2 regions of the Rhodococcus sp. PBTS 1 genome follow, and region 1 is predicted to be linked to the other one. Evidence: predicted binding sites of a transcription regulator. Region 1 holds the regulator's gene; the other holds the start of a gene.

Evidence for each region. The regulator HspR, encoded in region 1, represses chaperone genes until heat shock. The targets are predictions, from matches to a motif close to ANNTGAGTNNNNNNNACTCANNT.
Region 2: a site for HspR is predicted at 1,650-1,672, ahead of clpB (ATP-dependent chaperone ClpB). Genes of this name have one in related genera too.

What each region holds. Positions count from the first base shown of each region.
Region 1 is NZ_CP015219.1:3,261,534-3,264,941, forward strand. Features, by position in the region: gene A3Q40_RS14890 (alpha,alpha-trehalose-phosphate synthase (UDP-forming)) at 1-952, shown strand, start outside; gene A3Q40_RS14895 (FAD-binding oxidoreductase) at 952-1,728, shown strand; gene A3Q40_RS14900 (heat shock protein transcriptional repressor HspR) at 1,750-2,196, opposite strand; gene dnaJ (molecular chaperone DnaJ) at 2,231-3,406, opposite strand.
Region 2 is NZ_CP015219.1:3,464,966-3,468,373, reverse strand. Features, by position in the region: gene A3Q40_RS15810 (DUF2277 domain-containing protein) at 95-355, shown strand; gene A3Q40_RS15805 (globin domain-containing protein) at 365-1,528, opposite strand; gene clpB (ATP-dependent chaperone ClpB) at 1,723-3,408, shown strand, end outside.

The DNA.
Region 1 (3,408 bases):
GCCGTGGCGCACCGAGATCGTCGAAGGACTGCTCGGCGCCGACCTCATCGGGTTCCACCTGCCCGGCGGCGCGCAGAACTTCCTCTACCTCTCCCGCCGCCTCGCCGGCCAACCGACCTCTCGCGGCAACATCGGCGTGCGGTCGAAACTCGGTGTGGTGCAGGTGGGTTTCCGCACCGTCCGCGTGGGTGCCTTCCCCATCTCCATCGACTCCGGCGAGATGGACGAGAAGAGCAAGCGGAAGTCGATTCGCGACCGCGCCCGCGAGATCCGTGCCGAGCTGGGCGATCCGAAGGTCATCATGCTCGGCGTCGACCGCCTCGACTACACCAAGGGCATCGACGTCCGGCTGGGCGCGTTCCACGAACTGTTGCTCTCCGAGAAGGTCGATCCCGAAGACGTCGTCATGATCCAGGTGGCCACCCCCAGCCGTGAACGGGTGGAGAGTTACCGGCACATGCGCGGGGAGATCGAGAGCAAGGTCGGCCGCATCAACGGCGAGTTCGGCCGCGTCGGACATCCCGTGGTGCATTACCTCCACCGGCCGATTCCTCGCGACGAACTCATCGCCTACTACGTCGCCGCCGACGTCATGCTGGTCACCCCGATCCGCGACGGCATGAACCTGGTGGCCAAGGAGTACGTCGCCTGCCGCAGCGACCTCGGCGGAGCACTGGTGCTCAGCGAATTCACCGGCGCCGCAGCGGAACTGCGTCAGGCGTACCAGTGCAACCCGCACGATCTGGACAACGTCGCCGACGCCATGATGGCCGCCATCGAGCAGGACCCCGAGGACGGTCGTCGGCACATGCGCGCGATGCGTCGTCAGGTCCTCGCCCACGACGTCGATCGGTGGGCCCGCTCCTTCCTCGCCGCCCTCGACCGCACCGGCGAGGACACCGCCCCGACCCAGATGGTCTCCAACCGCGAGATCGGCCAGGCCACCGTCTGATGGCGTCCCCCGTCGACGTTCCGGGGGCGGCGACCGCCCAGGTGGTCCAGACCTACCGGCTTCGCGAGGACCTGGTGGTGGTCCGGCTCGTGGGAGACATGATCCCCTTCGAGCCGGGCCAGTCGCTCGCCGTCACGGTGCCCGCCGCTCCCCGCGGCGTCCGGCGGTACTCACCGGCGATGCCGCCGTCCCGCGACGGCAAGTACGAGTTCCACGTCCGCGCCGTCCCCGGCGGGTGGGTCAGCGGCAGCATCGTCACGGACACGCGCGAGGGCGACGTGTGGACTCTCGACGCTCCCGCCGGCGACCTGCGGGTCGACCCGTCCGACGACGACGTCGTGATGATCAGCGGGGGAACGGGCTTGGCTCCGATGCTGGCGATTCTGCGGGACCTCGCCCGGCGTCGCACGCCGCCGCGGGTGCGCCTCTTCATGGGCGGCCGCTCACCGCGCGACCACTACGCCGCCGACATGGTGTGGCTCATGGCCCGTGAATACCCCTGGCTGACCGTGCTTCCCGTGGCGGAGCGGCCCGAGAACCCGCCGCATCGGGACCCGTGGTTCGACGCCGCGGAGGAGAACCGGCTGCTGGCGATGCCCGACGCGACGTACGGCCCGGATCGCCTCCTGCCCGGCCGGGTGGGCGAAGCCGCGGCGCGACGGGGGCCCTATCCGAATCAGCGTGTGCTGGTGTGCGGATCGCCCGCGATGGCGTCGTTCACCGTACGGGCGCTGGAGACGACGGGAACCCCGCCGGAGAACATCCGACGGGGTTGAGAGTCGCTGGTGCTCGGGTTGCTACTGCTTGCGTGAGCGGGGCTGCCAGACGACGAGCGCGTTGCTCCGTTGCACGGGAACGAGATCCCGCCGCATACCCGCGTGCAGCTGGGCCAACTCGGCCGCCATCTCGCTGATCCGCGACTGCAGCGCCTCGACCTGATTGGTCAGCTCGATGATGCGCTTGATCCCGGCGAGGTTGACGCCCTCGTCCTGCGAGAGCCGCTGCACCTCGCGGAGGAGCGCGACGTCGCGCGGCGAGTACCGGCGCCCGCCCCCGGTGGTGCGGTGCGGTGTCACCAGCCCGAGGCGGTCGTACGTGCGCAGCGTCTGCGCGTGCATTCCGGCCAGTTCCGCGGCCACCGAGATGACGAAGATCCGGGCGTCGGGATCGGCCGCCGCATCGGCCGGGCCACCGTCGGCACGCACCCCCCGAGCAGCGCGGCTCGTGCTCGCGTCGTCCGCCATCACCCTCGCCCCTCTCCTTCTCGGTCCGCTGTGGTCAGGCGCCGGGCCACCCGGCGCGGGGATCGAATCCGCCCGCCCGCTCGGCCTCGGCGTAGTGCTCCAGTGCTTCTCGGGCAGCATCGTCCAACTCGGACGGCACCGCCACCTTCACGGTGACCAGCAGGTCACCCGTCGTCGACTTCTTCGCGATCCCCCGGCCCTTCACTCGGAACGTGCGGCCGTCCGCCGTGCCGGCCGGGACCTTCAGCCCCACCCGACCGTCGAGCGTCGGGACGGACAGCGTGGTACCGAGCACCAACTCGCTGTAGGACACCGGGATCACCAGCGTCAGGTCGTCTCCGCTGCGGCCGAACACGCGGTCCGGCGTCACGTGGACGGTGACCAGCAGATCGCCGGCACCCGCTCCGCGTAGTCCCGCCTCGCCGCGGCCGGCCACACGGACCCGCTGACCGTCCGCCACGCCCGCCGGTACCCGCACGGTCACCGAGCGGGTGCGGTTCTGCACGCCCGTTCCCCGGCAGTCGGCACACGGGTCGTCGATGATCGAACCGGTCCCGCGGCAGTCGTCGCACGGCTCGCTGAAGCCGAACGCGCCCTGGTTGCGGCTGACGACACCGGATCCGTTGCACCGCGGGCAGACCCGCGGGCTGGTGCCCGGCTTGGCGCCGCTGCCGTGGCACGTCGTGCACGACGACGGGCTGGTGATGGACAGCGGCACCGACGTTCCGGTCGCCGCGTCGCGGAAGCTCAGGGTGACGTCGGCCGTGAGGTCGCTACCCTTGCGGGGCCGCGACGCCGCCGAGGTCCTCGACTGGCCACCGCGGTTGAACAGGCCGCCGAAGATGTCGCCGAGATCGGCTCCCCCGGCGCCGCCGCCGAACAGGTCGCCGACGTCGAAACCGCCCGCCGATCCTCCGCCGCCGAAGTTGGTTCCGCCGCCGGGCGAGAACCCGCCGCGGCCGAAACCGCCACTGGCGAACAGGGATCGGGCCTCGTCGTACTCCTTGCGCTTGGCCGGATCCGACAGCACCGCGTTGGCCTCGCTGACGGCCTTGAACTTGGCCTCGGCGGTCGCGTTGCCCGGGTTGGAGTCCGGGTGATTGTCGCGCGCCAGCTTGCGGTACGCCTTCTTGATCTCGTCCTGCGACGCGGAGGAGGAGACGCCCAGCTCCTTGTAGAAGTCCTTCTCGATCCACTCCCGTTGGCTCACCG
Region 2 (3,408 bases), 200 kb from region 1:
GCAGGGCGGTTCGCGGCGGAATCGAACGGAAATCGGGTGATTCGCTGATTCTCGGGTGTTCCCTCCGAGCGGCCGCGGGTCTACCGTCGAGAGCATGTGCAGGAACATCACCGAGCTGCGCGGACTCGAACCGGCGGCGACGGAGGACGAGATCGAAGCCGCGGCGCGGCAGTACGTGCGGAAGGTCAGCGGACTGCGCACCCTGTCCGAGGCCAACCGTGAGCCGTTCGAGGCTGCCGTGGCGGAGGTCACGGCATCGACCCGTCGGCTGCTCGCGACATTGCCGCCGCGCCGACAGCCGCCGAAGACCGAGCCCCCGCTCCGTCGCCTGGCCCACAGCGCCGCGACGGCCTAGACGGACCGACTAGTACCCCAGGGGATCGTGCTGGACGTTCGTCATCGGCGTCCCGGCCTTCCGCAGTGCGTAGAGAGTGCTGCGCACCATCGACGGTGACCCGCAGACCTGGATCTGCCGATCGGCCCACGAGCCGAAGCGGGTGACCACGGGCCCCACCTTGCCCACGAGCATGCGGTGGACGCCGAGGGGAAGTTCGCGGCCGGTCGGTGGGCGCCACCACGGTTCCTCGGTGTTCTCGACCACGGGGACGACCGTGAGCCACGGATTGGTGCGGGACAGGGCCAGCAGGGTGTCCAGGTCGTAGAGGTCGCTGGGGTGGGCGCCGCCGACGAAGAGGTGGACCCGTGGTGGGCTGCTCCGCATCGCCAGCGCCATCAGCTGGGCGCGGAGCGGGGCGACGCCCGTGCCGCTCGCGATCATGAGCACGTCCTCGGCGCCCGGTGACGTGTCGACGGACAGGCCGCCGAGCGGTGGTCCGAGCAACCAGCGGTCGCCCACCGTCGTCTCCGAGACCACGGCGGGGCTGACCCAGCCGGCGGAGACGCGACGGACGTGGAACTCGATGCCGCGGTAGGTGTTCGGGGCGATGGCGGGCGAGAGGTACCGCCACAGTCGGGGGCGCTGCGGGATCTGGACGCTGAGGTACTGCCCCGCCTCGAAGGGAATGTCGCCGTCGGTCTCGAGTCGCACGATCGCGAGATCGTCGAGTACGCGGTGATGTTCGACGACGGTCGCACTCCAGTACGGGGGCAGTTCTTCCGAGTCCGCCCCCACCGCCATCGCGTTGCACACGGCCGACACCACGCGTCGCCACGCGGCGTCGATCTCGGGATTCCAGGTGTCGGCGTTCTCGCGCACGGCGGCGGCGAGGGCGTTCGACGCGGCCAGGAAGTGCGCCCCGGTCAGGCCGTGTTTGCGGTGGTCGCGGCCGAGCTGGTGGAGGAACGGGACGAACGCCTCGTCCTCGACGTGGTCGACGACGTGGGCGATCGCGCGCATCAGTCGGTGTCGCTGCTGGTCCATGCCGGCGGGGAAGAAGGCCCGGAAGTCGGGGTACTCGGCGAACAGGCGGGCGTAGAAGGAGCGGGCGACGGCGTCGCGCCGCTGCTCGTCGTCGAGGACGCCGGACAGCCCGCCGCGCACGGCCGCGAGCGCGCGGGCGTCGAGCATGGAGTACCCCCCCGACGGTGGCCGAATGTTACGGATGTGGCGAACCACGATGCTATCGGGCGCCGGTCTCGCGGGCCACCACGTGCGCGGATGCACCACCTGCGCGGAGCGACGGCAGGAAAGTTGAGTGGAATGGACTCAGGTGCGGTAGTGTTGTTCCCGTCGACGGAACACGACACGAAGGAAGGTGACCGGTGGACTCGTTCACTCCCACCACCAAGACCCAGGCGGCACTCACCGCTGCCCTGCAGTCGGCCTCCGCAGCGGGTAACCCGGACATCCGCCCGGCTCACCTGCTCGTGGCCCTGCTCGACCAGACGGACGGCATCGCCGGTCCGTTGCTGAAGGCCGTCGGGGTCGATCCCGGCGTCGTGCGCAAGGAAGCGCAGACGCTGGTCGATCGCCTGCCCACGGCCACCGGCTCCACCACGCAGCCGCAGCTCGGCCGCGAGGCCCTCGCGGCGATCACCGCGGCGCAGCACCTTGCCACCGAACTCGACGACGAGTACGTCTCCACCGAGCATCTCGTGGTCGGACTGTCGAGCGCGGAATCCGACGTCGCCCGGCTGTTGCGGAACCAGGGAGCCACGGAAGAGGCGCTCCGGGACGCGTTCACCGCGGTGCGCGGCAGTGCCCGCGTGACCAGCCCCGATCCGGAGGGCACGTACCAGGCGCTCGAGAAGTACTCGACCGACCTCACCGAGGCTGCGCGCAGCGGCAAGCTCGACCCGGTCATCGGGCGCGACACCGAGATTCGCCGCGTCGTGCAGGTGCTCAGCCGCCGCACGAAGAACAACCCGGTGCTCATCGGTGAGCCGGGCGTCGGCAAGACGGCCATCGTCGAAGGCCTCGCCCAGCGCATCGTCGCCGGCGACGTCCCGGAGAGCCTGCGCGGCAAGACCGTGGTGTCGCTCGACCTCGGATCGATGGTCGCGGGCGCGAAGTACCGCGGCGAGTTCGAGGAGCGGCTCAAGGCCGTGCTCGACGACATCAAGAACTCCGCCGGCCAGGTGATCACGTTCATCGACGAGCTGCACACCATCGTCGGCGCGGGCGCCACCGGTGAGTCCGCGATGGACGCCGGCAACATGATCAAGCCGATGCTCGCCCGCGGTGAGCTGCGGCTGGTCGGCGCGACCACGCTCGACGAGTACCGCAAGTACATCGAGAAGGACGCCGCCCTGGAGCGGCGATTCCAACAGGTGGTGGTCGGGGAGCCGTCGGTCGAGGACGCCGTCGGCATCCTGCGTGGCCTGAAGGAGCGGTACGAGGTGCACCACGGCGTGCGCATCACCGACTCCGCGCTGGTCGCGGCGGCCACGCTGTCCGACCGGTACATCACCTCGCGCTTCCTGCCGGACAAGGCCATCGACCTGGTCGACGAGGCCGCGTCGCGGCTGCGCATGGAGATCGACTCCCGGCCGGTGGAGATCGACGAGATCGAGCGCGTCGTGCGGCGGCTCGAGATCGAGGAGATGGCGCTGGCCAAGGAGACCGACGACGCGTCCCGCTCGCGGCTCGAGAAGCTGCGCGCGGAACTCGCCGACAGCAAGGAGAAGCTGGCCGAGCTCAGCACCCGGTGGCAGAACGAGAAGAACGCCATCGACTCCGTGCGCGACCTCAAGGAGCAGCTCGAGACGCTGCGCGGCGAGTCCGAGCGGGCCGAGCGCGACGGCGATCTCGGCCGGGCCGCCGAGTTGCGGTACGGCCGTATCCCGGCCCTCGAGAAGGAGCTCGCGGAGAAGACCGCCGAGAGCGCCCCGCAGGGCGACGTCATGCTCAAGGAGGAAGTCGGACCCGACGACGTCGCGGACGTCGTGGCGTCGTGGACCGGCATCCCCGCGGGACGCATGCTCGAGGGCGAGACGGCCAAGTTGCTG